DNA from 4 places in the Atlantibacter sp. MEI4A-1023 genome. Region 1 is predicted to be linked to each of the others. Evidence: predicted binding sites of a transcription regulator. Region 1 holds the regulator's gene; each other region holds the start of a gene.
What was found. The regulator PurR, encoded in region 1, represses purine synthesis genes. The targets are predictions, from matches to a motif close to CANGCAAACGTTTGCNTG.

Region 1 (7,603 bases):
ATTCCGCCGCACACAGCGTCTCGCGTTCACGTCTTGATGACAGCACCACCAGCGCCAGCCCGACCGATGCAATCATTGCGCCCATCACCGGCACCATGCTGAACCCTAACCCCGCCTGGATCACCGCGCCGCCTGCCGCCGCGCCCAGCGCATTGCCCAGGTTAAACGCCCCGATATTTACCGATGACGACAGTCCCGGCGCTTCGCTGGCAACGCGCATCACGCGCATCTGCAACGGCGGCACCACCGCAAAGGTCGCCGCGCCCCATACCACCATGCTCAGCGCCGCGCCAAATTCACTGCGCGCCAGCCACGGAATAGCGGCCATAATCACGATCAGCAGCAATAAAAAGCCTTTCAGGGTGCCGGTCACGGATTTATCCGCCAGTCGGCCACCCAGCCAGTTGCCAAGGGAGAAACCGACGCCAATCAGCACCAGCATCGCGGTAACGAACAGCGGCGTCGCGTGGGTAACATGCTGCAATACCGGGGAAATATAGGTATACAGCGTAAACATCGCCCCCGCGCCTAAGACGGTGGTTAACAGTGCGCTGACCACCTGCGGACGCATCAGTACCGACAACTCTTTTTTCACGTCCGGGCGTTCGCCTGCGCCGCCTTTCGGCAGCGAGAACCACAGGCTAACCATAGAAATCACGCCGAGGCCCGCCGTCGCCAGGAACGACATCCGCCAGCCGATGGTCTCGCCGAGCCACGTGGCAGCAGGCACGCCGCCGATATTGGCAATCGTCAGGCCCATAAACATCGTGGCGACCGCGCTGGCCTGTTTATGTTTCGGCACTACGCTTGCCGCGACCACCGACCCCAGGCCAAAAAACGCGCCGTGGTTCAGGCTGGTGATAATGCGTGAGATCATTAAAGTGGCGTAATCCGGCGCGATGGCAGAAAGCACATTGCCGAGAGTGAAAATCGCCATCAGGAAGATCAGCGCGCTGCGCCGTGCACGATGAGACAAAAGCAGCGTCATCAGCGGCGCGCCAACCATCACCCCTACCGCATAGGCGCTGATGAGCATTCCGGCAGCAGGGATCGAGACATCGACACCTTTTGCGATGACCGGCAACAGCCCCATCGGTGAAAACTCAGTCGTGCCGATCCCAAACGCGCCGATAGCCAGCGCCAGCAACGGATAATTTATTTTCATTGGTGAATTCCAGAAATCGTGTCGCTTCACGTGTGTTTACTACACGGCGACTTGTAGCAAAAAAGAAGCAAAGAGTGACATTTGTCACATCAGAAAGGAAGTAACCATTTTGGCAAAAGATTTTTGCGCAAATGTGAATAATGAGGTGAAACAGAAGCGGGAGTCAGGAAATCGAACCAAACACCAAAAAATAGCCATTTTCTGGTGTTTGTTATTGCCAAACGCGGTCGAAATGTAATTTCTGTTTAGTTCAGTACCGCAACTAAACCGGTTGCCACAATCAGTCCCAGCACGATAACGGTCGTCACCAGAGAAAATTTCAGGTCTGTGCTCATTTTTGCTCTCCTTGTTACCCACATTAAAAGTGTGTGCAGATCATTTTTGCATAAATTCAGACAAAATTACCACGGGATTTAAGCTGATATGCGTTTTCCCTCTTCCCCTTTTGCGCAAGATCAGACAAAATCCGTCGCTACCTTATTTTTCACCAGCCATTGACCCCCTCCTTTTAATGTCGCAATCCCCGACATACTGCAACCGAAATGTTGCGGACCGAGGTTGGCATAGGCAAACGTTTAACCTGTGATGAACAGGGGCTCGGAGAGGGTCTGGAGTAACAAGAATGGCAACAATAAAAGATGTCGCTAAACGCGCAAACGTTTCCACTACAACTGTGTCGCATGTGATTAACAAAACCCGCTTTGTTGCGGAAGAAACACGCAACGCAGTTTGGGCAGCCATCAAGGAATTGCACTATTCCCCGAGCGCCGTGGCGCGCAGTTTAAAAGTTAATCACACCAAATCTATCGGTTTGCTGGCGACCAGCAGCGAAGCGCCCTATTTTGCTGAAATTATCGAAGCCGTGGAAAACAGTTGTTTCACCAAAGGCTATACGCTGATCCTCGGTAACGCCCATAACAACCAGGAAAAACAGCGCGCCTATCTGTCGATGATGGCGCAAAAGCGCGTCGACGGTTTACTGGTGATGTGCTCCGAATACCCGGAATCCCTGCTGTCGATGCTGGAAGAGTATCGCCATATTCCGATGGTGGTGATGGACTGGGGCGAATCCAAAGCCGACTTCACCGACTCGGTGATCGATAACGCCTTCCAGGGCGGTTATATGGCCGGGCGCTACCTGATTGAGCGCGGCCACCGCGAAATCGGCGTGATCCCCGGTCCGCTGGAACGTAACACCGGCGCGGGCCGTCTGGCCGGTTTCCTGAAAGCGCTGGAAGAAGTGCAAATCAGCGTGCCGGAAAACTGGATTGTGCAGGGTGATTTCGAGCCGGAATCCGGCTATCGCGCCATGCAGCAGATCCTTTCCCAGCAGCCGCGCCCTACCGCCGTGTTCTGCGGCGGCGACGTGATGGCGATGGGCGCGATTTGCGCCGCCGATGAGATGGGCCTGCGGGTGCCGCAGGATATTTCGGTGATCGGTTATGACAATGTGCGCAACGCGCGCTATTTCAGCCCGGCGCTGACGACCATTCATCAGCCGAAAGATTCCCTGGGCGAAACCGCGTTTAATATGCTGCTCGACCGCATCGTGAATAAGCGCGAAGAGTCACAAACCATCGAAGTGCATCCGCGTCTGATTGAGCGCCGCTCCGTCGCAGACGGTCCGTTCCGCGACTACCGCCGTTAATCCTCCCGGAGCCGGTTATTCCGGCTCCATCAACCACTCCCGGTTCAGCGTTTCGCTATCGCCCAGATAATCCAGCAGCCACAGCAGCGCAGGTGAAGTATCGGTTTGTTTCCAGGTGAGGCAGCACGGGGAGTCCGGGAACGGGTCGTCCAGTTCCAGCTTTTTCCAGTGCCCTGCCACTACCGGGTCGTGCGCCACATGCGCAGGCACCATGCCGACGCACAAGCCGTTGTTTAAACACGCCACCGCTGTCGCCCAGTCTGGCACCACCACGCGGCGCTGATTATCCAGCAGCCAGGTGGTGCGCTTGGGCAATGAGCGCGAGGTATCTTCCAGTACCAGCGACGGCCACTGGCGCAGTTGGTCATCGCTGAGCGGTGTCTGTTCCGCCGCCAGCGGATGGCTGGCGCTCACCACACACTGCCAGCTTAGCGGCCCCATATCGCGAAACGCGAACCGTCCGCCCACCGGGATCGCCTGGGTCGCGCCAATCGCCAGCTCGACGCGCCCGTCCGACAGCGCATCCCACACGCCGTTAAACACTTCCTGGGCGACAATCAGTTCCACATCGTCGAAATGACGATAGAAATCAAGGATTAGCTGGCGGGTACGCGCCGGTTTGACGATATTATCCACCGCAATAGAGAGCTGCCCGCGCCAGCCGTTGGCGATCTGCTGGCACTGCTGGCGCGTGACCATCATTTTTCTGATAACAGAACGGCCCTCTTTTAAAAACCACGCCCCGGCAGGCGTTAGCTCCACTTCCCGGTGACGGCGGATAAATAGCGGAACCGCCAGCCATTCTTCCAGTTGTTTAACGGTATAGCTCACCGCCGACGGCACCCGGTGCAGTTCCTGCGCCGCCGCGCTGAAGCTGCCGTTACGCGCCACCGCATCAACCACTTCCAGTGAATATTCAGACCACATGTTCTGCCTGCAAAAAATTTGAAAGGAACGTGCAAATATTAACGTTTCACAAGGACGATTGCACTTTTGTACACTCCTGCGTCCGTAATAAGCGTTATCAGATCAAAAAAGAAGAGAATTACCATGCGTCCTTCACGAGGTTTTTTAGTCTGGCTGGCAGGGTTAAGCGTTCTGGGCTTCCTGGCTACCGATATGTATTTACCGGCGTTTGCCGCCATTCAGCAGGATTTGGGCACAGAGGCCTCTGCCGTTAGCGCCAGCCTGAGTTTATTCCTGGCCGGGTTTGCCGTTGCGCAACTGGCGTGGGGCCCGTTATCCGATCGCTATGGCCGTAAGCCGATTTTACTGGCGGGCCTGGGCATATTCGCCGTGGGCTGTCTCGGCATGCTGTGGGTAGACAATACCGCCATGCTGCTGGCGCTGCGCTTTGTCCAGGCGGTAGGCGTCTGTGCCGCTGCCGTAACCTGGCAGGCGCTGGTCACCGATTATTATCCCGCGACCCGCACCAACCGCATTTTCGCCACCATTATGCCGCTGGTCGCGCTGTCGCCTGCTCTCGCCCCGCTGTTAGGCAGCTGGCTGCTGCATCATTTTGACTGGAAAGTGATTTTCCTGGTGCTGTTTGCCGTCACCCTAGTCTTGATGATCCCGGCGCTGCGCCTGAAACCGCGTGCGCCGGCGCACCATGCCGACGCGCCGTCGCTCAGCTTCATGACGTTGCTGCGTTCCAAAACCTACCGTGGCAACGTGCTCATTTACGCAGGCTGCTCCGCCAGCTTCTTTGCCTGGCTCACCGGCTCGCCGTTTATCCTTAATGACATGGGTTACGGACCAACGGCGATTGGCCTGAGCTATGTGCCGCAAACCATCGCGTTTCTGATTGGCGGTTACGGCTGTCGCAGCGCGTTGAAAAAATGGCATGGCCCGCAGATGCTGCCGTGGCTGTTGATTCTGTTTACGCTGAGCGTGGTCGCCACCTGGGGCGCAGGGCTCATGCCGAATGCCAGCCTGACGCTGGTGCTGATCCCGTTCTGCCTGATGGCGGCGGTGAACGGCGCGATTTATCCCATCGTGGTGGCATCTGCCCTGCAACCGTTCCCCCAGGCGACCGGCCGTGCCGCCGCGCTGCAAAACACCTTGCAGCTGGGCTTGTGCTTTATTGCCAGCCTGGCGGTCTCCTGGTTGGTCTCTTCCGCGCCGCTGCTCTCTACCACCAGCGTGATGCTGTCTACCGTGCTGATTGTCACTCTGGGCTATCGCATGCAGGCCACTGACAGCGCAACCGCGCGGCTGCGTGAGCCTGCGACCTCATCGCAAAGCTCCTGATCCGCCTTGCAAATTTAATTAGACTGCTAATCATTTTTTATTGAACGCCTGTTGGGTGAGTTCTATACTGATTGGCAGTCTTTTAAAAATAAAAGTCTCTACGGATTTTCATTTAGCACCACGGATGGCCTTTAAGGTAAGGGCCTTCTCCCTTCCTCTGTTCTCGTCGGATTTCAGGCTCGCGGATTATTCCGCGATTTCTCGACGCCCTGCATTCAGGGCGATGTTCACCGCACAGTGATGGAGAAGCTATGAGTTCATCGTGTATAGAAGAAGTCGAGCCACGGGACAATCAGTGGTTCCGTATTGTTAATGACCTGCTGAGCAAAGCGGGTGTCGCTATTAATGGCCCTTCCCCTGCCGATCTCCAGGTCAAAAACCCCGATTTTTATAAACGCGTATTGCAACAGGGATCGCTCGGTCTCGGCGAAAGCTATATGGACGGCTGGTGGGAATGCGAACGGCTGGACCAGTTTTTTACCAACGTGATTAAAGCGGGTCTGGAAAACCAACTGCCGACCCATTTTAAAGATACGTTGCGGGTGTTGAGCGCGCGGATCTTCAATCTTCAAACGCAAAAACGCGCCTGGAGGGTGGGTAAAGAGCACTACGATTTAGGCAACGATCTGTTCAGCCTGATGCTGGACGGGCAGATGCAGTACTCCTGTGGCTACTGGAAAACGGCTGACAATCTCGCCGACGCCCAGCGCGATAAACTGCGGCTGGTGTGTGAAAAACTCCAGCTGGAACCGGGGATGCGTTTACTGGATATCGGCTGCGGCTGGGGCGGCCTGGCGGAGTTCGCCGCGCGGGAATATGGCGTCTCGGTGACCGGTGTGACCATCTCTGCCGAGCAGCAGAAAATGGCGCGGGAACGCTGCCAGGGGCTGAACGTGACTATCCTGTTGCAGGACTACCGCGAACTGGATGATCGCTTTGACCGTATCGTTTCGGTGGGCATGTTTGAACACGTCGGTCCGAAAAACTATGACACCTATTTCGAGGTGGTGAACCGTAATCTAAAACCCGACGGGATTTTCTTATTGCATACCATCGGCTCGCGTAAAACGGATAACAACGTCGACCCGTGGATCGATAAGTATATTTTCCCCAACGGCTGTCTGCCTTCTGTGCGCCATATCGCCGACGCCAGCGCCCGCCATTTTGTGATGGAGGACTGGCACAACTTCGGTGCAGATTACGATAAAACCCTGATGGCCTGGCATGCGCGGTTTATGGAGGCGTGGCCTACGCTTGCGGGCAATTATTCTGAACGTTTTAAACGCATGTTCAGCTATTACCTGAACGCCTGCGCCGGGGCGTTTCGCGCCCGGGATCTGCAACTCTGGCAGGTAGTGTTTAGCCGGGGTATCGAAAACGGTTTGCGCGTGGCGCGCTAAATAAAACCCCGGTTTCCCGGGGTTTTTTGTGGCTTATGCGTCAGGGATTATCGTTGCCGCATCACGCGCCGCCAGCACGCGTTCTACTGTATCCACCACCGCCTGGGTCTGCGGATCGATTTCAATATTAACCCGATGGCCGAGCTTTTTATTTCCCAGCGTGGTGCGCTGAAGCGTCTCGGGAATTAAATAGACGCAGAAGCGGGTGGCGGTCACCTCGCCCACCGTCAGGCTAATACCATCAATGCCAATAAATCCTTTATGCAGGATATACTTCATCAGCGTGGCGTCCTGCGGCTTAAACCAGATTTGGCGGTTATTTTCCGAGGTTAATATTTTGGATACTTCCGCTGTGGTCATAATATGGCCAGACATCAAATGTCCGCCAATTTCATCACTGAATTTCGCGGCGCGTTCGATATTCACCCTGTCGCCGACGGCCAGTTCGCCCAAATTAGTGATACGCAGAGTTTCTTTCATTAAATCAAAGCTTACCTGGTTGCCGTCAATCTGCGTGACCGTGAGGCAACAGCCGTTGTGCGCCACCGACGCGCCGGTTTCAAGGCCCGGCAGCAGCGACGGTGGTAATTCCACCACATGGGTGCGGAAATTCGGTTTTTCATCAATGGCGATAATTTTCGCCACGCCCTGGACAATACCGGTAAACATAAGGCTAACTCCTGAATAACAGTAAACTGGCGAGGTGCCATTCACATCATGCATGCACAATAACAGGTGAAAATTGCGCATGCCAGTAGGTTGCACAATTCACTGGCTTAATAATGAACTCCCGCTACAATAGTCTGACTATTCCCCTGCAACCTCTTCTTGCTGCCACGTTTGGCGGCTTTCTGTTTTGTCAAATAACAACAATATAAAAGGTGTTCTCGTGCAGAAGTATTTTGTCGAAGCGCGTCAGTTATTAGCCCTGGCGATCCCGGTGATCCTCGCGCAAATCGCCCAAACCTCCATGGGGTTCGTCGATACGGTCATGGCCGGGGGTTACAGCGCCACCGATATGGCCGCCGTCGCCATTGGGACTTCGGTGTGGCTGCCCGCCATTCTGTTTGGTCACGGACTGCTGTTGGCCCTCACGCCGGTTATCGCCCAGCTTAACGGTTCAGGGCGGCGTGACCG
Region 2 (7,603 bases), 680 kb from region 1:
CGCTGGCGGCGACTTCATCCTGGAACGCGGCATCAAGGCGGCCTGCTGCCAGGTCGGAGTAGATCAAATCCTGGTTCTGGTACGCCACCACATCGACGCCTTTGTTACGCCAGTTATCGTTGGCAAACCCTTCCTGGGTAGAGCCCTGCAACACACCGACGTGCTTGCCTTTCAGCGACTCGATGGTAGGCTGGATCGGCGAGCCTTTGGAGGCGATCAGGCGGGAATCCGCCGCGTACAGTTTTTCTGAGAAGGCGATTTCCTGCTGGCGTTTTTCAGTAATCGATAACGAAGAGATAATCGCGTCGATTTTTTTGGCTTTCAGCGACGGGATCAACGAGTCGAAATCGCTGCCCACCCAAGTACATTTCACCGCCATGCGCTTGCACATCTCATTACCGAGATCGATATCGAAACCCACGAAATCGCCTTTGGCGTCTTTAGAAGAGAATGGTGCGTAGGTGGCGTCCGTCCCAATACGAACCGTCTGCGGTAGCGCGGCGAACGCGCTGGACGCCACGGAGAGCCCCAGCAGCAATGACAGTGCAATAGCCTTCTTCTTCATACGTTACCCTCAAGTGGTTTTCTTTGTGTTGTTTATATTGTTGTGTTGCTACTTTGCATTGCACTTCCTGTGCCAGTTTTCGCGGAACGGGCGAGCCCCGGCAGATGTTAAGTAAAAGTTACAATAAAGTAGATGTAGTGAAAGATAGCATTACGAAGGGGAATGTCTTTAGCGGAAATGCGTGAACGGGGATTATATTTTCAGGATTTGATCGCGGTTACAAAAATGCCCCAAAATGAGGCGCTCAGATTTCGACGCACCGAACAGATGCGTCAGGCTCCCTGCCAGCGATGGAAAAGATCTTCCGGCAGTTCGATATCCAACTGGTCCAGTACCCGGTTCACCGTCTGGTTAATCACGTCATTGAGTGTGGCGGGCTGATGATAAAACGCAGGCATCGGCGGCATTATTACCGCGCCTAGCTCGGCGGCCTGGGTCATCAGGCGCAGATGTCCGACATGCAGCGGGGTCTCCCGCACGCACAGAATTAACGGACGGCGTTCTTTCAACACGACGTCTGCGGCGCGGGTCAGCAACCCATCGGTGTAGCTGTGCACGATACCGGAGAGGGTTTTGATGGAGCATGGCAGGATAACCATGCCGGAGGTGCGAAACGACCCGGATGAAATGCTGGCGGCGATATCCCGCGCATCGTGGACTACATCAGCCAACGCCTGCACATCGCGCAGCGATAGCGAGGTTTCCAGCGCCAGCGTCTGGCGTGCGGCCTGGCTCATGATCAGATGGGTTTCGACGTCAGGCACCGATTGCAGCACCTGCAACAGCCGAACCCCATAAATCGCTCCGCTTGCCCCGGAAATGCCTACGATGAGTCGTTTCATTAGTTTTTGCCTGAACGGAAAATACGTGGGCAAACTTTGCCGCAACAGAGAGGGATATGCAAGTTAGCCAGGCATTAAAGGGAAATGCACAGAGAAGGAATGAAAAATCCCTCCCGGTGGCCCGGAAGGGATCGACGTTTTACCCTTCGTTATGCATCTCTAAATTCTCCACTTCGTTCTGGCGCAGCACCGCTTTGGCGTCGTCATTACGCAGGGATTCAAGATACTCCAGATATTGCTGGTCAACGTCTTTCGTGACGTAAACGCCGTTAAACACCGAGCATTCAAACTGCTGAATATCGGGGTTCTCGGCGCGTACCGCTTCAATCAGATCGTCCAGGTCCTGGAAAATCAGCCCGTCTGCGCCGATGATCTGGCGGATTTCATCCACTTCGCGCCCGTGGGCAATCAGCTCGTTAGCGCTCGGCATATCAATGCCGTAGACGTTCGGGAAACGAATTTCCGGCGCGGCAGAGGCCAGATAAACCTTTTTCGCACCCGCCTCACGCGCCATCTCGATAATCTGCTCAGAGGTGGTGCCGCGAACGATAGAATCATCCACCAGCAATACGTTCTTATCGCGGAATTCTGCGCGGTTGGCGTTGAGCTTGCGGCGCACCGATTTACGGCGCAGATGCTGGCCCGGCATGATAAAGGTGCGGCCCACGTAGCGGTTTTTCACAAAACCCTGGCGGTACGGCTTATTCAGGATGTGGGCAATCTCCAGCGCGATATCGCAGGAGGTTTCCGGGATTGGGATGACCACGTCGATATCGAGATCTTCCCATTCACGGGCGATTTTCTCGCCGAGCTTTTTACCCATGCCGACGCGGGCGCTGTACACGGAAATCTTGTCGATAAACGAGTCAGGGCGCGCAAAGTAGACATACTCGAACAGGCACGGATTGCTGGCCGGGTTATCGGCGCACTGGCGGGTAAACAGCTGGCCCTTCTCGGTGATGTAAATCGCCTCGCCGGGCGCGACGTCGCGTAAGAATTCGAAGCCCAGGGTATCCAGCGCCACGCTCTCAGAGGCCACCATATACTCGGTGCGGCCATCGCCGATATCGCGCTTGCCCAGCACCAGCGGGCGGATGCCGTTCGGATCGCGGAACGCCACCATGCCGTGGCCGATAATCATCGCCACACAGGCATACGCGCCGCGGATCAGGCGGTTAGTCGCGGCGATGGCGGCAAAAATGTTGTCCGCTTCAAGCGGGTAATGACGGAAGTTATCCAGTTCGCTGGCGAATACGTTCAGCAGAACTTCGGAATCCGAGGTGGTATTGATATGGCGGCGCTTCTCTTCAAACAGCATCCGGCGCAGTTCGTGCGCGTTGGTCAGGTTGCCGTTATGCGCCAGGGTGATCCCGTACGGGGAGTTCACATAAAAGGGTTGTGCTTCGGAGGCACTTGAACTGCCTGCTGTCGGATAACGCACATGGCCGATACCCATATTGCCTTGCAGACGCTGCATATGGCGGGCTTCGAATACATCACTCACCAGGCCGTTGGCTTTGCGCAGGCGAAAGCCGTTGTTTGCATCAATGGTGATGATGCCTGCGGCATCCTGCCCACGGTGCTGAAGCACCGTTAACGCGTCATAAATAGACTGGTTTACCGGCATAACACCGGCGATACCGACAATACCGCACATGTTGTCTTTTCCTCATTAAGAGACTGCCCCCGGCACAATTACCGGGGTAAGAAACTTGACGAGCTTTGCAGATAGTCAAAAAACCATCTGATGATGAAACTGAATTGCGGGATAAGCTGCGATTTTTGCCAGTCGTCGCTTTTGGAAAAGCCGGTAAAGGTATCAAGAAAGAACAGAATGGCGGAGACGATAAGCGCACCGCGCAGCGCGCCAAAACAGATCCCCAACACCCTGTCTGTACCCGACAGGCCGGTTTTCTCCACCAGCGCGCCAATCACATAGTTGACGATCGCGCCGACAATCAGCGTCGCAACAAACAGCACTGCGATCGCTATCCCATTACGTACCAGTTCGTCTTCAAAGCCAGTGAACCAAACCGCCAGGTAAGTGTAGTAGTGGCTGGCGACAAAAAAGGCACAGCCCCAGGTAACCAGCGATAACGCTTCACGCACAAACCCGCGGATAACGCTTACCAAACAGGAAAAGCCGATAACCGCGATGATGGCGTAATCTATCCAGACCATGAATGTGTCCTGTGATAAATCGCCCTGACGTCCAGTTCGGGGCGCATTCTAACAGAAAAAGAAAACGTTTGCGTAGGGATTTCCTTTCCCTTGCTCAATAAAAAAAGGCGTTGAAAAAATCTTCAACGCCGTGCTTTTTTCCCCGGTTCCCGCTGCGTTTCAGGGAGAGCTTCTTGTCTTATCTGTTATTTATCAACAGATAAGTCTGCTCATCCCCGACCATCAGTTTACGGAATAATTCATCACTACCCCGTTCAGCCCGGAAAGCTGGTTAAGCTCGCTAAGCGATCCTTTTAACTTATCGCGTGAGGCGTCCGGCCCAACCAGAATGCGGGTGATTTTACCCTGTACCGGCGTTGACGGCGACGTATAAACCCGGTACCCCGCGCCGCGCAGTTTACCAACAATTTCATTCACTTTGTCGGCATTTTTGAGCGCGCCCAACTGCACCACATAAGCTTTGCCGGTCGGCGGCGTATCCGGTTTAGCCGGTTCGGCTTTCTTCGGCGGTGCCTCTTCACTCAGCATCGCCAGCTGTTCGTCGGTTTTATCTTTTTGCGGTTTGGTCTGCGGTTTTTTCGGCGTGTCCTGCGCTTTCGGTTTGCCCGGCGGGACAGGCTCCGGTTCCGGCAGCGGATCGAGATTATTGGCGTTATTCGCCAGACGCCCGGTATCGATCGCCGAGGCCGCCGCGTTCGCCGCCCTCACCTCTTCCGCCGCGCCTTCCGGCGGCTGTGCGGGCAGCGCCTGCGTGGCGGCAGGCAGCATATCCGGCTCGTCGGTATCCCCTGGCTTCGGCACCAGCGGGATTGCCGCGAACTCATCCTGGTAATGTTTTTTCTGGCCGTCCAGCAGCCCTGGCAGCAAAATTACGCCCAGCGCGACCAGCACGATCGTGCCCACTAATCGGTTTTGAAATTTACTCGCCACCTCGCCTCCTCGCGTCCATCGCTTCCATTACATGCGCTACGGTATGAAACGAACCGCACACCAGTACGGTATCTTGCGGTTGAGCCTGCGCCATAGCGGCATCCCAGGCCTGCACCACGCTCTGATAGCGTTCACCCTGCTTCAGGTGTTCCAGCAGTTGCTCAGCCGTGGCACCGCGCGGGCCCTCCAGTGGGGCACAATACCAGCTATCCACCACCGGCTCCAGACAGGCCAGCGTGCCCGCAATATCTTTATCGTGCAGCATCCCGATGACCGCAAGCACTTTCCCGCCCGCAGGCAGGCGCTGCATCTGGCTCGCCAGATACGCTGCCGCATGGGGATTGTGCGCCACATCCAGAATCACGCGCGGCGATTCGCTGACGCACTGAAAACGCCCCGGCAGCAGCGCCTGTTCAATGCCCTGGCGGATAGCGGCTTCGCTCACCGCCAGCTGGCTGGCGCGGATCGCTGCCAGCGCCGTGGCGGCGTTCGGCTGCGGCACGTTAGGCAGCGGCAGATCGCGCAATTCACCCTGCGCATCCTGGAAATGCCAGCCGGTCTCGTTCGCCTGGTAATCCCAGTCTACGCCGCGCCGCGCCAGCAGCGCGCCTTTCTCCAGGGCAACCGCCGCGATGGAAGCGGGCATATCCGGCTCGCCGACGATGGCCGGTTTCCCGGCGCGGAACACGCCCGCTTTCTCACGGCCAATACTTTCGCGATCCGGCCCCAGCCAGTCAGTATGGTCGAGGGCGATACTGGTGATGACCGCCACATCGCAATCCACCAGGTTGGTGGCATCCAGACGCCCGCCGAGGCCCACTTCCAGAATCACCACATCCAGCGCCGACTGTTTAAACAACCACAGCGCCGACAGCGTGCCGTACTCGAAATAAGTCAGCGAGGTCTCGCCGCGCGCGGTCTCAATGGCGCTGAACGACGCGGTATGGTCGGATTCCGAAAGCTCCGCGCCCTGAATGCGCACCCGCTCGGTATAGCGCATCAGATGCGGCGAACTGTAGACGCCAACCCGCAGCCCAGCCGCCATCAGAATAGCTTCCAGCGTGCGGCAGGTGGTGCCTTTGCCGTTAGTGCCGGCAACCGTAAACACAAACGGCGCGGGCTTTTGAACGTCAAGGGTCGCCGCCACGCGCGATACGCGCTCCAGCCCCATGTCGATAGTTTTACTGTGCAGGTTTTCCAGATAAGAAAGCCACGTAGCCAGGGGCGACGTGGCGTGGGGAATGCAGTCTTTTTCCATGATGCCCGTACGTGTTAGCGATGGATAAACAAAAAGGGCAGCGCCGTTATGGCCCTGCCCTTCATGACGATCAGGCCTCTTGTTCCTGGTCTGGCGCTGGCGGAACCACAATGGTTTCCAGCGGCGCATCCGGCCCTGGTGCCGGGAGATTCATCATTTTCGCCAGCAGGCTGGCCAGCTTCAGGCGCAGTTCAGGACGACGAATAATCATATCGATCGCCCCTTTCTCGATTAAGAACTCGCTGCGCTGGAAACCGGCAGGCAGTTTCTCACGCACGGTCTGTTCGATAACGCGCGGGCCGGCAAAGCCAATCAGCGCTTTCGGCTCGGCGATGTTCAGATCGCCCAGCATCGCGAAGCTGGCGGAAACGCCGCCCATGGTCGGGTCGGTCAGCACGGAGATATACGGCAAGCCGCGCTCCTGCATTTTCGCCAGCGCTGCGCTGGTTTTCGCCATTTGCATCAGCGACATCAGCGCTTCCTGCATACGTGCGCCGCCGGATGCGGAGAAGCAGATCATCGGGCAGTTGTCTTCCAGCGCCTGCTCAACGGCACGCACAAAGCGTGCACCCACCACGGAGCCCATTGAGCCGCCCATAAAGGAAAACTCAAACGCCGCCGCAACCACCGGCATATCGTGCAGGGTGCCTTTCATCACCACCAGCGCGTCTTTCTCGCCAGTTTCTTTCTGGGCGCTTGCCAGACGATCTTTATACTTTTTGGAGTCTTTGAACTTCAGCACGTCTTTCGGCTCAAGTTCGCTCCCCAGCTCCACCATTGAGCCTTCGTCTAACAGGCTGTGCAGGCGGTCACGCGCCGCCATACGCATATGATGATCGCACTTCGGGCAAACCCCCAGGTTACGCTCCAGCTCGGCGCGGTAGAGAACCTGACCGCAGCTGTCGCACTTGGTCCACACCCCTTCAGGGATGCTCGCCTTACGGGAAGGGGTGATATTGCTCTTATTGAGAATTCGTTCAATCCAGCTCATTGATGACCTTTCTGCCTGAACCTGGTCGATGCCAGTTTTTCTGTCGGCAGCGAATAAATTCTGACCGCCGACAGACCATAAATGGTGCTCATTAAAACATAACAGACCGCGAGTTGGGATAAAAAAGTGGTCTAACCGCGCGATCCTGCTCTTGTTTCATGAACGTGATGGTTATCTTCCGTTTCGTGCCGCGGCTCGCTTGTGGCGGATAATTTCCACCACGCCCGGCAATACCGACAGGATGATGATCGCCACTATCAGCAGCTTTAAGTTTTCCTGAACGATCGGCAAATCGCCAAACAGATAACCCGCATAGGTAAACAGTAATACCCACAGCAGCGCGCCGATCACGTTATAGGCCGCGAAATGGCGGTAGGACATATGCCCCATCCCGGCGACAAACGGCGCGAAGGTGCGCACAATCGGTACAAAGCGCGCAAGGATAATGGTTTTGCCGCCGTGGCGCTCGTAAAACGCGTGGGTTTTATCCAGATAGCTGCGGCGGAAAATCTTTGAGTTGGGATTACTGAACAGCTTTTCGCCGAACAGCCTGCCAATGGTGTAATTCACCGCATCGCCGATAATCGCCGCCACAATCATTAACACCACCATCAGATGGACATTGAGATCGTTGGTCGGCAGCGCGGAAATCGCCCCGGCGACAAACAGCAGCGAATCGCCCGGCAGGAAGGGCGTTACCACCAGCCCGGTTTCACAAAACAGAATCAAAAACAGGATAGCGTAAACCCAAATCCCATAATCGGCGACCAGTTCCGCCAGATGCACGTCAATGTGCAGGATGAAATCGATCACAAAGCGAATAATGTCCATACTGC
Region 3 (7,603 bases), 1.8 Mb from region 1:
GATTCAGACTCTGGGCTGCTCCCCGTTCGCTCGCCGCTACTGGGGGAATCTCGGTTGATTTCTTTTCCTCGGGGTACTTAGATGTTTCAGTTCCCCCGGTTCGCCTCGTTAACCTATGTATTCAGTTAACGATAGTGCAACGAATTGCACTGGGTTTCCCCATTCGGACATCGTCGGTTATAGCGGTTCATATCACCTTACCGACGCTTTTCGCAGATTAGCACGTCCTTCATCGCCTCTGACTGCCAGGGCATCCACCGTGTACGCTTGGTCGCTTAACCTCACAACCCGGAGCAGTTTCTGCTTCGTGCTGCAAGTGTTTGAGAGACTCTGGCATGGCATCGTCATTCCTTATTACGGAGAAATGCGACGGCATGCCGTTTCAATTTTCAGCTTGTTCCGGATTGTTAAAGAGCAAATACTTCGCAATACACACAGGGTGTATTCTGAAGTATCACGGGCGCGCACCTTTCACTTGCGTACCAAGCAGGTGGCGTCCCTTAGGGGATTCGAACCCCTGTTACCGCCGTGAAAGGGCGGTGTCCTGGGCCTCTAGACGAAAGGGACATACATCTTTCGCAGACACCCTGCTTCTTACTTTCTATCAGACAATCTGTGTGAGCACTGCGCGGGTGGTATCTTTAAGGTAAGGAGGTGATCCAACCGCAGGTTCCCCTACGGTTACCTTGTTACGACTTCACCCCAGTCATGAATCACAAAGTGGTAAGCGCCCTCCCGGAGGTTAAGCTACCTACTTCTTTTGCAACCCACTCCCATGGTGTGACGGGCGGTGTGTACAAGGCCCGGGAACGTATTCACCGTGGCATTCTGATCCACGATTACTAGCGATTCCGACTTCATGGAGTCGAGTTGCAGACTCCAATCCGGACTACGACGCACTTTATGAGGTCCGCTTGCTCTCGCGAGGTCGCTTCTCTTTGTATGCGCCATTGTAGCACGTGTGTAGCCCTGGTCGTAAGGGCCATGATGACTTGACGTCATCCCCACCTTCCTCCAGTTTATCACTGGCAGTCTCCTTTGAGTTCCCGGCCGGACCGCTGGCAACAAAGGATAAGGGTTGCGCTCGTTGCGGGACTTAACCCAACATTTCACAACACGAGCTGACGACAGCCATGCAGCACCTGTCTCACAGTTCCCGAAGGCACTTCCGCATCTCTGCAGAATTCTGTGGATGTCAAGACCAGGTAAGGTTCTTCGCGTTGCATCGAATTAAACCACATGCTCCACCGCTTGTGCGGGCCCCCGTCAATTCATTTGAGTTTTAACCTTGCGGCCGTACTCCCCAGGCGGTCGACTTAACGCGTTAGCTCCGGAAGCCACGCCTCAAGGGCACAACCTCCAAGTCGACATCGTTTACGGCGTGGACTACCAGGGTATCTAATCCTGTTTGCTCCCCACGCTTTCGCACCTGAGCGTCAGTCTTTGTCCAGGGGGCCGCCTTCGCCACCGGTATTCCTCCAGATCTCTACGCATTTCACCGCTACACCTGGAATTCTACCCCCCTCTACAAGACTCAAGCCTGCCAGTTTCGGATGCAGTTCCCAGGTTGAGCCCGGGGATTTCACATCCGACTTGACAGACCGCCTGCGTGCGCTTTACGCCCAGTAATTCCGATTAACGCTTGCACCCTCCGTATTACCGCGGCTGCTGGCACGGAGTTAGCCGGTGCTTCTTCTGCGGGTAACGTCAATGAAAGTGGTTATTAACCACTCTCCCTTCCTCCCCGCTGAAAGTACTTTACAACCCGAAGGCCTTCTTCATACACGCGGCATGGCTGCATCAGGCTTGCGCCCATTGTGCAATATTCCCCACTGCTGCCTCCCGTAGGAGTCTGGACCGTGTCTCAGTTCCAGTGTGGCTGGTCATCCTCTCAGACCAGCTAGGGATCGTCGCCTAGGTGAGCCGTTACCCCACCTACTAGCTAATCCCATCTGGGTTCATCTGATGGCAAGAGGCCCGAAGGTCCCCCTCTTTGGTCTTGCGACGTTATGCGGTATTAGCTACCGTTTCCAGTAGTTATCCCCCTCCATCAGGCAGATCCCCAGACATTACTCACCCGTCCGCCACTCGTCAGCAAAGCAGCAAGCTGCTTCCTGTTACCGTTCGACTTGCATGTGTTAGGCCTGCCGCCAGCGTTCAATCTGAGCCATGATCAAACTCTTCAATTTAAAAGTTTGATGCTCGTGAATTAAACTTCGTAATGAATTACGTGTTCACTCAGAGACTTGATAATTCTATGTGCATCCGAAGATGCTGAGATATCAATCCTGCGAGTGCCCACACAGATTGTCTGATAAATTGTTAAAGAGCAGTTGCGACGCGGCATTCAGCTCACTGTCGCGAGGTGGCGTATATTACGCTTTCCTCTTTCAGAGTCAACCCTGAATTTCAGGATTTTTCTCTTCAATCGCCGCCGTTACATTGTGATGTTGTTCACATGTTCCGTGTCGATGGAGGCGCATTATAGGGAGTTCTTTTGTCGCCGCAACAGGAAAATGACAGAAAAATGACTGACTGCTGCATTCCACAGCAAAACCCCGCCTTATACCCATTTACACACAGAGTTATCCACACTCCATCGAAATTCTAAAAATTCGCGAGCGTTGCGCAAACGTTTTCGTTACAATGCCCGCGCTAAAACAAGGATGCCCCGCGAGGGGCGTTAGCTGAGTTTTTAACGAAAAATTCAGCTAACGCTCTCTGTAATTGTCAAATCCAGGGGATTTACCATGCAACAACGTCGTCCAGTGCGCCGCGCTCTGCTCAGTGTTTCTGATAAAGCCGGTATTGTCGAATTCGCTCAGGCTCTTTCCCAACGTGGTGTGGAGCTGCTGTCTACCGGCGGCACTGCCCGTCTGTTAGCAGATAAAAGCCTGCCGGTAACCGAAGTGTCTGACTACACCGGTTTTCCGGAGATGATGGATGGACGCGTCAAAACGCTGCACCCTAAAGTCCACGGCGGCATTCTGGGCCGTCGCGGCCAGGACGATGCGATTATGGCCGAACACGCTATCGCGCCAATCGACATGGTGGTTGTTAATCTTTATCCGTTCGCGCAAACTGTCGCCCGTGAAGGCTGCTCGCTGGAAGATGCCGTCGAGAATATCGATATCGGCGGCCCGACCATGGTGCGCTCCGCCGCCAAGAACCATAAAGATGTCGCCATCGTAGTAAAGAGCAGTGACTACACCGCCATTATTAATGAAATGGATGCTAACGACGGTTCCCTGACGCTGGATACCCGTTTCGATCTCGCGATTAAAGCATTCGAACACACCGCTGCGTACGACAGCATGATCGCCAACTACTTCGGTAGCCTGGTTCCTGCCTATCATGGCGAGAGCAAAGAACCCGCTGGCCGCTTCCCCCGCACGCTGAACCTGAACTTCATTAAAAAGCAGGATATGCGCTACGGCGAGAACAGCCATCAGAATGCTGCCTTCTATATAGAAGAAGAAATCAAAGAAGCCTCTGTTGCGACTGCCACCCAGCTACAGGGTAAAGCGCTCTCTTATAACAACATCGCTGATACCGACGCGGCGCTGGAGTGCGTGAAAGAGTTCAGCGAACCGGCGTGCGTGATCGTGAAACACGCTAACCCGTGCGGCGTAGCGGTGAATGCTTCTATTCTTGAAGCCTACGATCGCGCCTATAAAACCGACCCAACCTCCGCGTTTGGCGGCATCATCGCTTTTAACCGCGAACTGGATGCCGAAACCGCGCAGGCGATTATTTCCCGTCAGTTTGTTGAGGTGATCATCGCCCCGTCAGCTTCTGAAGAAGCGTTGAAAATCACGGCGGCCAAACAGAACGTTCGCGTTCTGGTATGCGGCCAGTGGCAGCAGCGCGTTCCGGGCCTGGATTTCAAACGCGTCAACGGCGGCTTACTGGTTCAGGACCACGATCTGGGCATGGTGAGCGAAAGCGACCTGCGCGTGGTGACCAAACGCCAGCCGACCGAACAGGAACTGCGCGACGCGCTGTTCTGCTGGAAAGTAGCGAAGTTCGTGAAGTCCAACGCCATTGTGTATGCCAAAGAAAATATGACCATCGGCATTGGCGCAGGCCAGATGAGCCGCGTGTACTCGGCGAAGATCGCCGGGATTAAAGCCGGTGACGAAGGGCTGGAAGTGAAAGGTTCCGCGATGGCGTCCGACGCCTTCTTCCCGTTCCGTGATGGCATCGACGCCGCTGCCGCCGTCGGTATTCGCTGCGTGATCCAGCCTGGCGGTTCTATCCGTGATGATGAAGTCATCGCCGCCGCCGATGAGCATGGCATCGCAATGATCTTTACCGATATGCGCCACTTCCGCCACTAAGGATCTGAGAATGAAAGTATTAGTGATTGGTAACGGCGGGCGCGAGCATGCGCTGGCCTGGAAAGCGGCCCAGTCGCCGCGTGTATCCACCGTTTTTGTCGCGCCGGGTAATGCCGGGACCGCGCAGGAGCCTGCATTACAGAACGTGGCGATTAACGCTACGGATATCGCCGGGCTGTTGAGCTTCGCGCAGAACGAAAATATCGATTTGACCATCGTTGGCCCGGAAGCGCCGCTGGTAATTGGCGTGGTGGATGCGTTTCGCGCCGCCGGGCTGAAAATTTTCGGCCCAACCCGGGGCGCCGCGCAGTTGGAAGGTTCTAAAGCCTTCACCAAAGATTTCCTGGCGCGTCATAACATCCCGACGGCGGAATACCAGAACTTTACCGAGGTCGAACCCGCGCTGGCGTACATTCGTGAGAAAGGCGCGCCGATCGTGATTAAAGCCGACGGTCTGGCGGCAGGCAAAGGCGTGATCGTTGCCATGACGCTGGAAGAAGCCGAGTCCGCCGCCAAAGACATGCTGGCCGGTAACGCCTTTGGCGACGCAGGCCACCGTATCGTAGTGGAAGAGTTCCTGGACGGCGAAGAAGCCAGCTTCATTGTGATGGTCGACGGCGAACACGTTGAACCGATGGCCACCAGCCAGGATCACAAGCGCGTCGGCGACGGCGATACCGGGCCGAATACCGGCGGCATGGGCGCGTACTCTCCTGCCCCGGTGGTGACCGCCGATGTCCACCAGCGCACCATGGAACGCGTAATATGGCCGACCGTGCGCGGCATGGCAGCGGAAGGCAATACCTACACCGGTTTCCTGTATGCCGGGCTGATGATCGATAAGCAGGGCAATCCGAAGGTTATCGAATTCAACTGCCGCTTTGGCGATCCGGAAACCCAGCCGATCATGCTGCGTCTGCAGTCCGATTTGGTGGAGCTGTGCCTGGCGGCCTGCGACGGCAAACTGGACGAGGTGCAATCCCAGTGGGACGCGCGTCCATCGCTGGGCGTGGTGATGGCGGCGGGCGGTTATCCAGCCGACTACCGTACCGGTGATGAAATCCACGGGTTGCCATTAGAAGAAGTTACCGACGGGAAAGTATTCCATGCGGGCACCAAACTGGCGGATGACGATCGCGTGCTCACCAACGGTGGCCGTGTGCTGTGCGTTACTGCGCTGGGAGACAGCGTGGCGCAGGCTCAGCAGCGCGCTTATGCATTAATGAGGGATATTCACTGGGACGGCAGCTTTAGCCGCAGTGATATCGGCTATCGCGCCATCGAGCGGGAAAACGCAAAATAACATTCAGCCGCCTTCGGGCGGCTTTTTATTGCCCTCAGAACGTATCCGCTTTGGGTTGCCAGTGGCAATAGTCCTGATTGGCGACCAGCAGCAGTTGGGTGCCTTCCGCTGCTTCCAGCCACGCCACGCTCACCTCAAGAGAGGAATGTGCCTGGCGGCGTTCAATATGGCTTATCGCTATTTCATCCAGCGCAGGCTTGATGGTTTCACCTTCACACGTGGTTACCGTGCGGTTGGCATGCCAGCGCCCTTGTCTCAACACCACTTTACCGGTGCGTAACGCATCGCTGGTCGCGCGCATCTGCTGCGCCTGGTAGCGATACAGCGCAATCGCATCGTCGGAGAGCTGCTGCTTCTGACCGTCGACTTCGCGCTGCATAAAGCTCAGCTCGCCGTGGTCGTCAAAGCGCACCTTCACATGCTCCGGGGGTTTTGCGTAGATATTGGTTTCAATCAGCGCGAGTGATTCGCCCTGCCAACGGTATTCGCGTGTTGTGGTATTGCCGGCCCGCCAGGGGCTGAACACCACCAGCATGCGCACCGCGTCATTGCTGTCGTCTTTACGCCAGATACGTACTGCGCCCTGATCGGCGGCATAACCGCTGGCGGTAAAAGGAGGAAGTGTCGAATTGCGGCTACAGGCAGTAAGCAACAGCGCACCGGCTGCCAGAGCCAGTGAGCGCCAGGTAAACAAAAGGGGCGATGTCGCCCCTTCGTTAAAACCTTTTGCCGTCACAGCGAATTACTTAACAGCGTCTTTCAGAGCCTTACCAGAAACAAATGCCGGCACGTTGGCTGCGGCGATTTTGATTTCTTTACCGGTCTGCGGGTTGCGGCCAGTACGCTCAGCGCGGTGGTTCACTTTGAAGGTACCAAAACCAACCAGTTGTACAGCATCGCCTTCTTTCAGAGACTCAGTAATTGCAGCCAGAGTGGATTCCAGTGCTGCTTTAGCCTGGGTTTTAGACAGGTCTGCCTTGTCTGCAATTACATCAATCAATTGAGTCTTATTCATAAGTTATCCTTACAATGTGTTTATCGCTTGCTAAGCATCGAGTGCGACGAAAATGCCAGAAAAGCACTCTCCTGCATACACGCACCGATAGCCACTTTTTTTCGCCTCCCAAATGTAGACCAGACGGGGGGCCAATTGGAAGCCTTCAGGTGAGACAAAACAGGTGATAAGTCACGTTTTATTGTCTCATTGCTGCAAATTTATACCGATATTACTGGTTCCGTCTTCACGCAGGTCTGCCCGAAGGCCCTTAATAAGCTCAACATCGCGCTCTTCGCAGTCAGCCAGCAGGCGGAAAATCTCCCACTGAATGTCCCATTCCTGCTCAACAGCCGGGTTTTCTTTAAGCTCGTCATCGGTCATTTCACGACCGGCCTGCGACATCTCCAGCATGGCGACCGTGGTAATGGACGCCTTGCTGACTTCAACAGCATGCTCCAGCGTTTCACCGCTTAGCCGGGAATGCACCAGCTCGCTGAGCGCGACACAGGCATCGATAGCCGGGTAAACCCCGTAGACATCGTAGTCATCCGCAGCGGGAATAGCCTCTTCAAGTTTATCGAGTTGAGAATCAAAATTCACCTTCGCATCCTTTACCGTCAGCGTTTCCCAGATCAAATCCAGAATACGGCGGTATAAATGCGCATCACCGTAGCCGGTTTGCTGGCAAAAAATAGCGTAATTGGGATACATCCGCTCACACAGCGACGCCATAAAGGTAACATGCTGCCAGCTTTCCAGCTTCTCAAGGCGCAGGTGAATCGGGTTTTGTAACATAGTGGACTCTCATAAACCGAATATTGAGCGGGAGTGTACCTGAATCACCCCTGAATTTCCTGCCAATGCACAAACGCCCGCCGCCCGGATGCCACCGCATCGGCCCAGCGCGTCGGCTCAGGGAGCCGGTAACCCGCCATGCAGCGCTGAACCCACAGCAGCGCGCTG
Region 4 (7,603 bases), 1.4 Mb from region 1:
TGTGGCGCAATGTGAAAAAGAGATGGAACAGGCGGGACTACGTCCGGCGCTGATGATAGATTGCAGCCATGGTAATTCAAACAAAGACTACCGCCGCCAGCCGGGCGTCGCCGAATCGGTCGTCGCGCAGATTAAAGATGGCAACCGTTCGATTATCGGACTAATGATTGAAAGCCATTTATTCGAAGGCAATCAGTCCTCCGAGCAACCGCGCAGTGAGATGAAATACGGCGTCTCCGTGACCGATGCCTGTATCAATTGGGAAACCACCGACGCGCTGTTGCAGGAAATCCACAACGATTTGAACGGTACGCTCGCGGCGCGTTTCGCTTAAGAGGTGATTATGGTTGCAGAATTGACCGCACTGCGCGATCAAATCGATGAAGTGGATAAGGCGCTGCTGGGGCTGCTGGCGCGCCGTCTGGAACTGGTATCTGAAGTTGGCGAAGTCAAAAGCCGCTATGGCCTGCCGGTCTACGTGCCAGAGCGTGAGGCCTCAATGCTGGCGTCGCGTCGTCAGGAAGCCGAACAGCTTGGTGTCTCGCCGGATCTGATTGAGGATGTGCTGCGCCGGGTGATGCGCGAATCCTATGCCCATGAAAATGACAAAGGCTTCAAAACGCTGCATCCGGCGTTGCGCCCGGTGGTGATCGTCGGCGGAGCAGGGCAGATGGGACGTCTGTTTGAAAAGATGCTGCAACTGTCTGGTTACCAGGTGCGTATCCTTGAACAACACGACTGGCCGCAGGCGGAGATGTTCGTTGCCGACGCCGGGATGGTGATCGTCAGCGTGCCAATCCACGTGACTGAACAGGTTATCGCCAAACTGCCGCGTCTGCCGGATGACTGTATTCTTGTCGATCTCGCGTCGGTGAAGAATGGTCCGTTACAGGCGATGCTGAATGCCCATAGCGGGCCGGTGCTGGGCTTGCACCCGATGTTTGGCCCGGACAGCGGCAGCCTGGCGAAACAGGTGGTGGTCTACTGTGACGGGCGTCAGCCGGAAGCGTACCAGTGGTTTCTGGAGCAGATTCAGGTATGGGGTGCGCGACTGCATCGCAGTAACGCTGTGGAACATGACCAGAATATGGCGTTCATCCAGGCGCTGCGTCACTTCGCGACCTTTGCTTACGGTCTGCACTTGGCTGAAGAGAACGTACAGCTGGAAAAACTGCTGGCGCTGTCATCGCCCATTTATCGGCTGGAACTGGCGATGGTCGGGCGGCTGTTCGCTCAGGACCCGCAACTCTATGCGGATATCATTATGTCATCGGAAGACAATCTGGCGCTGATTAAGCGTTACTACCAGCGCTTTGGCGAGGCAATTGGCTTACTGGAGCAGGGCGATAAGCAGGCGTTTATCGACAGCTTCCGCAAAGTTGAACACTGGTTTGGCGATTATGCACAACGCTTTCAAAGCGAAAGCCGTACTCTGCTGCGCCAGGCGAACGACAGCCGCCAGTAAACTGAAAAAGCCAGCGAACTCGCTGGCTTTTTTATGAGTTACGCCGGATCGACCGGCACCACGTTTTCACTGGGATAGCAGCCCAGCACTTTCATAGAACGGGTAATTTCAGTGAGTTCGCGCAGCGCCTGCTGCATTTCCTCTTGCTGAACATTGGCCTGCACATCGAGGTAGAACATCTCTTCCCACGGATTGCCGTTAATCGGTCGTGATTCCAGGCGAGTCATAATCAGATTGTGATTACGCAGTACAAGTAATGCTTCCACCAGGGCGCCAGCCTGCTGGCCTGTGGCCATTAGTAAGGTGGTTTTCGCCGGTACCTGATCGGAAACGTGAATTGCTTTACGCGCCAGTACTACAAATCGGGTGATGTTTTGCGTCTGGTTTGCCAGATTACGCTCCAGTACCTGCAAACCATACAACGCGCCGCCAGCTTCGCTTCCTAATGCCGCCACTTTCGGCGATTTCATCTGGGCCACTTTTTCCATCGCGGCGGACGTGCTTTCGCAATACTCAATTTTCCAGTGCGGGTAGCGGTTCAGGAACTGGCTGCACTGCTGGAAAGGCTGCGGATGGCTGTAAATGGTTTCGATGTTTTCAAGGTCGGTAGAGCCTGATACCAGTACGCAGTGATCGATAGGAATCGTTAATTCACCGACAATAGACAGGCTGGTGTGCTGGAGCAGGTCGTAAACGTCGTTAATCGCGCCGGAACTGGTGTTCTCAAGTGGCACCACCGCGTAATCCGCCTGGCCGGTTTCCACCTGGTTAAAAATTTCATGGAATTTTGCGCAACCGCTTTCAATAAACTGCTCAAAATGGCGAACGGCATACTGACGCGCCGCCAGGTGCGAGTAAGAGCCTTTCGGGCCAAGAAACGCCACGCGCGCCGAGTGCGGATTGGTTTGATTCAGATGTTGCTGGAGTAGCGCCTGCTGGGTTAATACGGAATCTTCGATAATCAGTTGAAACAGGCGAGTGATGTAGTGCGCATCAAGATGATGGGCTTTGCCCAGCGTAATCAGCTTATCCAGCAGATCGCGTTCGCGGTCGATATCCCGCACCGGGCGATGCGTGGCGAGCTTGGCTTTGCCGACTTCCACCGCCAGGGTGCGACGCTCGGCTAATAGCGCCAGTAACTTCTCATCCAACGCACTGATTTTATCCCGCAGAGCCAGTAAAGGGTTTTCCGCTGTCATAACGCTACCTTTTTTATAGTCATAAAAAAGGCCCCCCGATGTGGGAGGCCTGTTTGTTCGTCTTCGCATTCTTTATCACATGACGAAAAGCCTCCCGTTCAGGGGAAGGTAAAAAAGAATGCGAAGAAGAACGGCAGTTGTTTCATAACATGTTCCTTGAAAATGTAGGGATTACACTACCCGTAGTGTTTTCGCTCTGTCAATAAAAAACGCGCCCGGAGGCGCGTTGTTAGGCTGTAAGTGATTACTCTTCTTCTGCGAAGCTAACGTCTTTAACTGAAGGTACTGCGCGACGAGCTTCCCCTTTGTGCTGCACTTTGTTCAGTTGTCGCTCCAGTTTGTTAATGAGTTCGTTAATAGCCGTATACATATCTTCGTGTTTTGCACTGGCGACAAGATGGCCGTTTGGCGTATTCATGGTGGCGTCAGCGACGAAGCCTTGAGGTTCTCTGGATAAGATTATGTGCGGATTAATTAAGTGAGTTTGCCATTTATCCAGTTTAGCGAGACGGTCTGTGACATGCTGGCGAATAGCCGGGGTGATTTCCATTTGTTTGCTGGTAATGTTCATTGTCATAAATTTTACCTCTCGTCTTTCCCGTCTTGGTGATTTCAGCATAACGCCATGAGTGTCAAAATGTGTGATGTAAATCACGTAATTTTGTCACTTTTTGTCAAGGAAACTGTTTTGTGAGGCAGGACAGGAAGAGGACATTTTTCCCTTGTCGGGCAGCCGTTTTCGGGCCATATTTGATGGGATGACTTCGCGCTAAATCCCGGCATATCCGGGTTGCGGGCATAAAAAAGGCAGCCAGGCTGCCTTTTTTCATTAATAACGGTCAGGTGTTGCTGCCATTGGTTTCGATGATTTTGGCAACTTTATCCGCCTGCGCATTCATCTGCATTTCGCGGTAGGCGTTTTCCATTAACTTCAGGCCATCGCGAGTGGCCTGGGTATCCGGATAATCACGCAGCATCCCTTCTACACGGTTAACCACGGCAACATACGCGCCACGTTTGGTATAGTACTGTGCGACGGAAAGCTCATACTTCGCCAGACGGTCTTTCAGGAATACCATGCGTTTGGTCGCATCAGTGACGTACTGGCTTTGTGGATAGCCGCGGGTCAGCTTCGCGAAATCGCGGAAAGCGTCGCGCGCATGTTGCGGGTCGCGGTCAGAACGATCGACGCCGAAGAAACCTTGCAGCGCGCTGTCATCCAGCGCCATATTGGTCAGCCCGCGCATATACATCACGTAGTCAATGTTCGGGTGAGTCGGGTTCAGACGCATAAAACGATCGATGGAAGCCTGAGCCAGCGGAAGATCGGCGTTTTTGTAGTACGCATAGATCAGATCCAGCTGAACCTGTTGGGAGTACGGCCCGAATGGATAACGATTATCCAGCGCTTCCAGTTGCGTTATTGCCGCTTTCCAGTTACCGTCCTGCAGTTTTTGCTGAGCAGTCGCGTAAATTTCAGATGGCGGATTATCAGGGACCTCTTCCTTAGAACCGGAGCAACCCGCCAAAGCCAGGCTCAACGTGGCGGCAGCCACCAGATATTTCATGCGCGTCATGACGTTTTGACTTTCCTCAGAATGTTTTACTTGTACGGGAGAATGACAGTTCCTGCTCCCGGTTAAGACCAGCTACAATAGCACACTATATTATACGGCGAAGCCGTAAATCCCAACGTAAACGAAGAAGCAGTATATGGCACAACGAGTACAACTCACTGCAACGGTGTCCGAATCTCAACTCGGTCAACGCTTAGATCAGGCTTTGGCCGAAATGTTCCCTGATTATTCGCGATCGCGCATAAAAGAGTGGATTTTAGACCAGCGCGTCCAGCTCAACGGCAAGATTAGCGATAAGCCAAAAGAAAAAGTGTTCGGCGGCGAAAACGTGGTTATCGATGTAGAAATCGAAGAAGACGCCCGCTTTGAACCCCAGGATATCCCGCTGAATATCGTTTATGAAGATGACGATATTTTAGTGATCAACAAACCGCGCGATTTCGTGGTGCATCCCGGCGCGGGCAACCCTGACGGCACGGTGCTTAACGCGCTGTTGCACTATTATCCGCCAATTGCCGACGTGCCGCGCGCGGGTATCGTGCACCGTCTGGATAAAGACACTACCGGTTTGATGGTAGTGGCGAAAACCATTCCGGCACAAACCCGTCTGGTCGAATCGCTGCAATTGCGCGAGATCACCCGTGAGTATGAAGCGGTGGCTATCGGCCATATGACGGCGGGCGGAACGGTGGAAGAACCCATCAGCCGCCACCCGACCAAACGCACACATATGTCGGTTCATCCGATGGGTAAACCAGCCGTCACACACTACAGGATTATGGAGCATTTTCGGATTCATACCCGTCTGCGTTTACGCCTGGAAACCGGCCGTACTCACCAGATCCGCGTGCATATGGCTCATATTACTCATCCGCTGGTGGGCGATCAGCTGTATGGCGGCCGTCCGCGCCCGCCGAAAGGGGCCTCTGAGGCGTTCATTCAGGCGCTGCGTCAGTTTGACCGCCAGGCGTTACACGCTACTATGCTGCGCCTGTACCACCCGATAACCGGTATCCAGATGGAATGGCATGCGCCAATCCCACAGGATATGGTTGATCTCATCAATGCGCTGCGTGCTGACTTTGAAGCGCATAAAGACGACGTTGACTGGTTATGACAAAACTGATCATCCCCGACTGGCCGTTGCCGCCGGGCGTTGCGGCCTGTAGCAGCACCCGCATCGGCGGCGTGAGCGCCGGGGCGTATGACTCGCTCAATCTGGGCGCGCACTGCGGCGACAACCTGGACGACGTCGAGGAAAATCGACGCCGGCTGTTCGCTGCCGCACAGATGCCTTCCAGGGCGGTGTGGCTGGAACAGGTGCACGGCAATGCGGTATTACGCCTGACCGGCGAACCATACGCCACTAAACGCGCCGATGCCTCCTGGAGCGATACGCCGGGTACCGTGTGTGCGGTAATGACCGCAGACTGTTTGCCGGTGCTATTCTGTAATCAGGCGGGCAGCGAAGTGGCTGCCGCACATGCGGGATGGCGGGGATTATGCGACGGGGTGCTTGAAGCGACCCTCGCGAGTTTCAACGATCGCCCGGAAAACGTCATGGCGTGGCTAGGCCCGGCGATCGGCCCTCAGGCATTTGAAGTGGGCGATGACGTACGTGATGCGTTTATCGCTAAAGACGGCCAGGCCGCCAGCGCGTTTCGTCCGGCAGGCAAAAAGTATTTCGCCGATATCTACCAGCTTGCGCGTCAGCGTTTAACGGCGGCTGGCGTGACGAAAATCTATGGCGGCGACCGCTGTACCTTTACTGAAAAAGATGATTTTTTCTCATACCGCCGTGACAGAATCACGGGCCGTATGGCAAGTTTCATTTGGCTGATATAACCTAGCGAATCAAGACGATCCAGAACGCGTTGTTTTCTTTTCACATAATTCAGGTCATTCACCTTGAATAATTGAGGGATGACCTCATTTAATCTCCAGTAGCAAATTTGACCTGTTTATGGGAGGAGTTATGCGTCTGGATCGTCTTACCAATAAATTCCAGCTTGCTCTTGCCGATGCCCAGTCGCTGGCACTGGGGCACGACAACCAATTCATCGAACCCTTACATCTTATGAGCGCCTTGCTGAATCAGGAAGGGGGTTCCGTTCGTCCTTTACTTACCTCGGCGGGCATTAATGCCGGCAAGTTGCGCACTGATATCGATCAGGCGTTAAGCCGTTTACCGCAGGTAGAAGGCACCGGCGGCGACGTACAGCCGTCACAGGATTTAGTCCGCGTCCTGAATCTTTGCGACAAGCTGGCGCAAAAGCAGGGCGACAACTTTATATCGTCTGAACTGTTTGTTCTGGCGGCGCTTGAATCGCGTGGCACCCTCGCCGACTTATTAAAGGCAGCGGGCGCCAATACCGCGAATATTACTCAGGCGATTACGCAAATGCGTGGAGGTGAAAGCGTGAACGATCAGGGGGCTGAAGATCAGCGCCAGGCTTTGAAAAAATACACCCTCGATCTCACCGAGCGTGCCGAGCAGGGCAAGCTTGACCCGGTGATTGGCCGTGACGAAGAGATCCGCCGCACTATCCAGGTATTACAACGCCGTACTAAAAACAACCCGGTCCTGATCGGCGAGCCCGGGGTGGGTAAAACCGCTATCGTCGAAGGGCTGGCACAGCGCATCGTCAATGGCGAAGTCCCGGAAGGCTTAAAAGGCCGCCGCGTACTAGCGCTGGATATGGGCGCGCTGGTGGCCGGGGCGAAGTATCGTGGTGAATTCGAAGAGCGCTTAAAAGGCGTACTTAGCGATCTCTCTAAGCAGGAAGGTAACGTCATTCTGTTTATTGACGAATTGCACACCATGGTCGGCGCAGGTAAAGCCGATGGTGCGATGGACGCCGGGAACATGCTGAAACCCGCGCTGGCGCGTGGTGAACTGCACTGCGTGGGTGCGACGACGCTGGATGAGTATCGTCAGTACATTGAGAAAGACGCCGCTCTGGAGCGCCGTTTCCAGAAGGTGTTTGTCGCCGAGCCAACTGTAGAAGATACCATCGCGATCCTGCGTGGTCTGAAAGAACGCTATGAATTGCACCACCATGTACAGATCACTGACCCGGCGATCGTGGCAGCGGCAACGCTGTCGCACCGCTATATTGCTGACCGGCAGTTGCCGGATAAAGCCATCGACCTGATCGATGAAGCAGCATCCAGCATTCGTATGCAGATAGACTCGAAACCGGAAGAACTGGACCGGCTCGACCGCCGCATCATTCAGCTGAAACTGGAACAGCAGGCGCTGTTGAAAGAGTCTGATGAGGCCAGCAAAAAGCGTCTCGATATGCTGAATGAAGAGCTTTCTGATAAAGAACGTCAATATTCGGAACTGGAAGAAGAGTGGA

Region 2: cvpA (colicin V production protein) is a predicted target of PurR. The motif match lies at 3,646-3,663, and genes of this name have one in related genera.
Region 3: purH (bifunctional phosphoribosylaminoimidazolecarboxamide formyltransferase/IMP cyclohydrolase) is a predicted target of PurR. The motif match lies at 2,626-2,643, and genes of this name have one in related genera.
Region 4: raiA (ribosome-associated translation inhibitor RaiA) is a predicted target of PurR. The motif match lies at 3,391-3,408, and genes of this name have one in related genera.

What each region holds. Positions count from the first base shown of each region.
Region 1 is NZ_CM149568.1:2,548,925-2,556,527, forward strand. It holds gene ACVV26_RS12245 (MFS transporter) at 1-1,165, opposite strand, end outside; gene cydH (cytochrome bd-I oxidase subunit CydH) at 1,411-1,500, opposite strand; gene purR (HTH-type transcriptional repressor PurR) at 1,788-2,813, shown strand; gene punR (DNA-binding transcriptional activator PunR) at 2,829-3,740, opposite strand; gene punC (purine nucleoside transporter PunC) at 3,864-5,066, shown strand; gene cfa (cyclopropane fatty acyl phospholipid synthase) at 5,318-6,466, shown strand; gene ACVV26_RS12275 (riboflavin synthase subunit alpha) at 6,500-7,135, opposite strand; gene mdtK (MdtK family multidrug efflux MATE transporter) at 7,356-7,603, shown strand, end outside.
Region 2 is NZ_CM149568.1:3,227,036-3,234,638, forward strand. It holds gene argT (lysine/arginine/ornithine ABC transporter substrate-binding protein ArgT) at 1-565, opposite strand, end outside; gene ACVV26_RS15375 (UbiX family flavin prenyltransferase) at 838-1,407, opposite strand; gene purF (amidophosphoribosyltransferase) at 1,547-3,064, opposite strand; gene cvpA (colicin V production protein) at 3,103-3,588, opposite strand; gene dedD (cell division protein DedD) at 3,811-4,518, opposite strand; gene folC (bifunctional tetrahydrofolate synthase/dihydrofolate synthase) at 4,508-5,776, opposite strand; gene accD (acetyl-CoA carboxylase, carboxyltransferase subunit beta) at 5,847-6,767, opposite strand; gene ACVV26_RS15405 (DedA family protein) at 6,939-7,598, opposite strand.
Region 3 is NZ_CM149568.1:4,370,415-4,378,017, forward strand. It holds rRNA gene ACVV26_RS20705 (23S ribosomal RNA) at 1-281, opposite strand, end outside; tRNA gene ACVV26_RS20710 (tRNA-Glu) at 492-567, opposite strand; rRNA gene ACVV26_RS20715 (16S ribosomal RNA) at 648-2,189, opposite strand; gene purH (bifunctional phosphoribosylaminoimidazolecarboxamide formyltransferase/IMP cyclohydrolase) at 2,751-4,340, shown strand; gene purD (phosphoribosylamine--glycine ligase) at 4,351-5,643, shown strand; gene ACVV26_RS20730 (DUF1481 domain-containing protein) at 5,678-6,379, opposite strand; gene hupA (nucleoid-associated protein HU-alpha) at 6,386-6,658, opposite strand; gene ACVV26_RS20740 (YjaG family protein) at 6,845-7,435, opposite strand; gene nfi (deoxyribonuclease V) at 7,480-7,603, opposite strand, start outside.
Region 4 is NZ_CM149568.1:1,141,797-1,149,399, forward strand. It holds gene aroF (3-deoxy-7-phosphoheptulonate synthase AroF) at 1-334, shown strand, start outside; gene tyrA (bifunctional chorismate mutase/prephenate dehydrogenase) at 344-1,465, shown strand; gene pheA (bifunctional chorismate mutase/prephenate dehydratase) at 1,504-2,664, opposite strand; Phe leader region at 2,686-2,811, opposite strand; gene pheL (pheA operon leader peptide PheL) at 2,763-2,810, opposite strand; gene raiA (ribosome-associated translation inhibitor RaiA) at 2,909-3,241, opposite strand; gene bamD (outer membrane protein assembly factor BamD) at 3,504-4,241, opposite strand; gene rluD (23S rRNA pseudouridine(1911/1915/1917) synthase RluD) at 4,378-5,358, shown strand; gene yfiH (purine nucleoside phosphorylase YfiH) at 5,355-6,086, shown strand; gene clpB (ATP-dependent chaperone ClpB) at 6,217-7,603, shown strand, end outside.